DNA from 2 places in the Micromonospora sp. DT4 genome. Region 1 is predicted to be linked to the other one. Evidence: riboswitches for the same ligand, from Rfam matches in the RefSeq annotation. Region 1 holds a riboswitch; the other holds the start of a gene.
What was found. Region 1 has a riboswitch for cobalamin ahead of ACLQ24_RS27100 (hypothetical protein). Riboswitches for the same ligand answer to the same signal wherever they lie in the genome.

Region 1 (2,456 bases):
GCGCCGGCGGTGACCGGGGTCGGGGGAGCGGCGGTGTAGCCCGCGCCGGCCAGGGCGCGTACAGCGTCGATGGAGGCGTACGCCGATGGGGTGGTGTTGGTGGTGAGGTACTTGAACCCGCCGCCGCTGAGCTGCTGCGCGCGCAGGAAGTCGATCGGGGTCTTGCCGGCGGTGGTGGTGAAGTCGGAGCCCTGGCTCGGAATGCCACAGGCGTTGAGCCCGGAGACGGCCCACGCGTTCGAGTCGGTGTTGACGCCGAACATCGAGGTGAACGCACCCGAGGCGTTGACGAGCTTGCCCTTGAGGAAGTTCTTCGCCTGGACGACGTCGGCGTCGGTGTTGGGTACCCCGGCGGCGCAGAGGGCGGCCATGGCCGCGCCGGTCATGTCGATGTCGCTGGCCGCGGCGAGTTGCGTGGGGTTGCCCTCGGCCTGGCTGAACGTCCAGCCGCCGTCGTTGTGCTGGTTGTTGCGGATCCGGGTGATCGAGAGGTCGAGCAGTGCCTGCGGCACGCGGGCGGCACCGGTCTGGGTCTTCGCGCCGGCCAGGGCGAGGGTGGCGAAGATGGTGCCGTTGACGTTCGCCGGCGGGCCATAGTAGCCGGCCGAGCCGGTCTGCCAGTAGGCGATGGTGTCGGCGATCAGGTTGCGGGCGGGTGAGACCCGGGCAGGGTCGATGCCGGCGGCGTAGGCGTTCAGGACGCCGCGCTCGTAGTCGGTGACGACGGGGGAGGTGCCCGGCCAGGACGCGGCGGAGAGTTGGTTGCGGTAGACGGTGCGGGCGTTCTTGGTCGTGTCGCCGGAGGGGTAGACGTCCACAGCCGCGACGCCGGCGGGGGCGAACGCGCTGAACGCCCACTCGTTTGACAGCCCAGCGCTGGCGTAGCTGCCGTCGGCGGCCTGCAGAGTGTGCAGATAGGCGACACCGTTGGTCCTGGCGGTGGCGATCTGCGCGGCGGTCGAGGTCGCGGCGGCCGGCGTGGCACCGGTCGTGACCGCGACGACCGAAGCGATCAGAGCGGCGGCGGGAACTGTCGCGAGACGCCTCCGGCTACTGGTGGAGGAAAGGCGCGAGGACATCGGGTCTCCTTGGGGTACGGGGCACGACTGCCTCGACCCAGAGCCCGGGAGGGGCCGGCGGGAGCGGGGCGGCCGGCCGCAGGACGCGTGGGACGGATACCGCAGGTGCTGCGTCACCACGTGGGTAGTCGGGCTCGGGACGGCGACCGTCCTCACCGTTGCGCGTCAGCCCCGGATTCCCACCGGGTTCCCCCACGCGATGACGCGGTCACGGTATGGGAGGAAGCCTTTACCGCGCGCTGTTAGCTACATGACACGACCTCGCGTTGACGGGGTGGTCGCCCTTGTGGTCCGATGGCCCCGATCCAGCAGTCAGGGGAAGCCGGTCAAAGTCCGGCGCTGGCCCGCAGCCGTAGGTCCCGTTCTCGGGACGAGTCGGATTACCTGGCTGGATAGTGCACCGCAGCGCCGTCGAGGTACACGGCGTGGAGCCAGGTTTCCGGGACTTGTCCCCGGGGTCCGCGTCCGCGCCTGCGCCGCTACCCCCGAGAGAGTCGCCATGTCCCCACTGGTCAGTCGAACGTCGCGTGTTCCCGCGGCGTGGTTGGCGGCCGTCGCCGCAGCGGTGCTCGGCGCGGTGGCGCTGGTGGTGCCGACCCGCGCCGCGCTCGCCGACCCGCTGGATTCCTGCACCCCGACCCAGGGCGCGATCGTCGCGGTCGACTTCGGCGCGTGGGGCGGGCCGCTGTTGCGCGGCTGCGACGCCACCCCGACCACCGGCCTGGACCTGCTGCACGAGGCGGGCTTCACCACCACCGGCACCGCCCACGACGGTCCCGGCTTCATCTGCCGCATCGGGTCGCCCGCCTTCAAGACCGGTGCCGAATACCCGACGCCGGCCGACGAGGCGTGCCAGTTGACGCCGCCCGCGTCGGCCTACTGGTCCTACTGGATCGCCCCCGCCGGGCAGGACCACTGGACCTACAGCCCCCTCGGCGCCATGGCCCAGCGCCCCGGCCCGGGTGAGGTCGAAGCGTGGGTCTTCGGCGGCACCGACATCGGCGGCACCACCGGGGCACCGAGCTTCACCCCCGCGTCGGTACGCGCGAGCGGTCCGCCCCCGTCGGCGACACCGACCCCCACGCCCACTGCGACGGACGGGCCGACCGAGCCGGCACGGCCGACCGAGGCCCAGGTCAAGGCCGTCGCCACCTACCTGGTAGGGCAGCTCACCGACGGCGACCACGTCGACAACGGCTTCGTCGACTACTACCGCACCATCGCCGTCGCCACCGCCCTGGCCGCAACCGGCGGGCAGGACCAGACTCTGACGAAGATGGTCGACTACCTGCGGGCACATGTCGACGCCGCGATCTTCCCGAACGGCGACACCGCCGCGCCGCACACCGCCAACGTCGCCAATCTCGCGCTGCTGGC
Region 2 (2,456 bases), on a different contig from region 1:
CGCTGTTTCGTCGATCGCCGCGACGCGCTCAAGGCGCGCTCGGCGCTGGCCGCGGTGGAGTCCCTGGTGCGAGCCGAGCCGGTCCGGGGCGCGGACGAGTTGGCCGGCGCGATCGAGCAGATCCTCGCGGGCGCGCACGAGTTCCGCGAGTTGCGCCTGCTGGTGTCGTTGCGCAATGCCCGTCTCGGATTCGACGCCGAGCTGGCCGCCGAGGCGCAGCGTCTGGTCGGGGGCGACGGGATATCCCTGGCCGCCCGGCTCGGTGTCGAGCACGAGGCGACCGCGCAGCGGCTCTGGGAGGTCGCCGCCGACGCCCAGTGGCGGTGGCGGGATCGGGCCGAGGATCCGCTGCTTCCGCTGACCCAGCGGCGCGGCGCGGAGGTGGTCGTGCGTAGCTGTGAGGGGATGCTGGCCGAGCTCGCCGCCGGCGGCCGCTGAGCGGCCGCGAGTCCACCCGGGACGCTTCGGGCGCGTTTCCCCCGATCGGCTGACCCTCGGCGGGTTGTGCATCGCGCGTCGGCGACGCCGGTGCGGACGGTCGATGCCGGTGTCGGGAGGCGGCCGTCGAGCCGATCCGCCGGAGCCTGGTCCGTCCTTGCCGCCCCGAATCTGGGGCAGCTCTACAGGAGCCGTGGTCGACCCTCGTCACCCGCTCACGGCAGACGGGGGCGCGCTCAGCCGGAGCTGCCATCGTCGGCCATGGGGCGGGCCGATGAGAACGGCCTCGCCCCCGTGCGGCGCGGCGTCCGGCGCGGTCAGCCACTCGCGCAGCGCGTCGGGCCGTGTCGCGGCGATCTCCTGAAGGGCCCGGCCGGTCCACTCGCCGTAGTCGCAGTCGGCCAGCGCCGCCTCCACGACGGGCGTCAGGCCGAGGGCGTACGCGGGCCTGCCGCAGGGCGGCGAAGAGCAGGCCGATCCCGGTCCACAGCACCGTCCGGGTGCCGAGCGAGGCGAGCCGGACCGTGACGAACGTGGGTGTGGTGCCGGTGCCGGTCAGTGGCGGACGCGACACGCCCGGGCCCGACATGTGGGGTGTGACAAACGTGGTCGGCCCTATATATGGTGTCGAGGCAGCTGGTTCGGCCACTCGTCGCGAGTGGTCGAGGCAAGAGGGAACCCGGTGTGAACCCGGGACTGCCCCGCAGCGGTGAGTGGGAACGACCGCCGTCATCAGCACTGGGCCACCGGCCTGGGAAGCGACGGCCAGTAGGTGACCGGGCAGGCCCGGTCGCGCCCGCGAGTCCGAAGACCTGCCAGCGCGCCGCGTACCCGAACTCCGGGTGCGCGGTGGTCCGAGGCCGCGTGGGACGGCCGACGCCTCCTGACGCACGCCGCGCGGCGTGGCGTCCGACGGTGTCTGCCTCCTCGTGTCCGAAGGCCGCGAAGCTCTCGAACTCGCGAGGAGCAAGTGGTGACAGTCACCGAGGTGGTCCCGGTCAGCGGCGACACCCCGCGGCGGATTCCGATGTGGGTCCGCAAACGCGACGGCGGCACCGAGGCCGTGGACGTACACACGATCGTCCGCTCGGTCGAGCGGTGGGCCGACAACCTGCCCGACGTCGACCCGCTGCGGGTGGCGACCCGCACGATCAGCGGCCTCTTCGACGGCGCGACAACCGCCGAGTTGGTCCGGCTGACCATCCAGACGGCAGCCGAGATGATCGGCACGGAGCCGCAGTACTCACGCCTCGCCGCCCGGCTGCTGGCGAGCGACGTCGCGCGGGAGGTCAGCCGGCAGGGCATCGCCTCGTTCAGCGCGGCGATCCGGGCCGGCCACGCCGAGGGCCTGATCGGTGACGACACCGCCGCGTTCGTCGCCGCGCACGCCCGCACGTTCGACGACGCCGTCGACGCCGACGGTGACCGCCGGTTCGAGTACTTCGGCCTGCGCACGGTCTACGACCGGTACCTGCTGCGCCACCCCAGGACCCGGCTGGTGCTGGAGACCCCGCAGTACTGGCTGCTGCGGGTGGCCTGCGGCCTGTCGCGGAGGCCCGACGAGGCGGTCGACTTCTACCGGCTGATGTCCAGCCTCGCCTATCTGCCCAGTTCACCGACGTTGTTCAACTCCGGCACCCGGCACACGCAGATGTCCTCGTGCTACCTCGTGGACTCGCCGCGCGACGAGCTGGACTCGATCTACGCGCGTTACGCCCAGGTCGCCAACCTGTCCAAGTTCGCCGGCGGCATCGGCATCGCGTACTCCCGGGTCCGGTCCCGGGGCGCGCTGATCCGCGGCACCAACGGGCAGTCCAACGGGATCGTGCCGTGGTTGCGCACACTGGACGCGAGCGTCGCGGCGGTCAACCAGGGCGGCCGACGAAAGGGCGCGGCGTGCGTCTACCTGGAGCCGTGGCACCCGGACATCGAGGAGTTCCTCCAGCTCCGGGCCAACACGGGCGAGGACGCCCGGCGTACCCACAACCTCAACCTGGCCAACTGGATCCCGGACGAGT

Region 2: it holds a riboswitch for cobalamin, as region 1 does, so the genes downstream of both, ACLQ24_RS09050 (ribonucleoside-diphosphate reductase subunit alpha) here and ACLQ24_RS27100 (hypothetical protein) in region 1, are expected to answer to the same signal.

Annotation. Positions count from the first base shown of each region.
Region 1 covers NZ_JBNCKT010000160.1:415-2,870, forward strand. The annotation lists partial or broken gene ACLQ24_RS27100 (hypothetical protein) at 1-1,079, opposite strand, end outside; cobalamin riboswitch at 1,182-1,302, opposite strand; cobalamin riboswitch at 1,370-1,485, shown strand; gene ACLQ24_RS27105 (prenyltransferase/squalene oxidase repeat-containing protein) at 1,579-2,456, shown strand, end outside.
Region 2 covers NZ_JBNCKT010000020.1:34,392-36,847, forward strand. The annotation lists gene ACLQ24_RS09040 (hypothetical protein) at 1-438, shown strand, start outside; gene ACLQ24_RS09045 (histidine phosphatase family protein) at 646-867, opposite strand; cobalamin riboswitch at 1,059-1,273, shown strand; gene ACLQ24_RS09050 (ribonucleoside-diphosphate reductase subunit alpha) at 1,466-2,456, shown strand, end outside.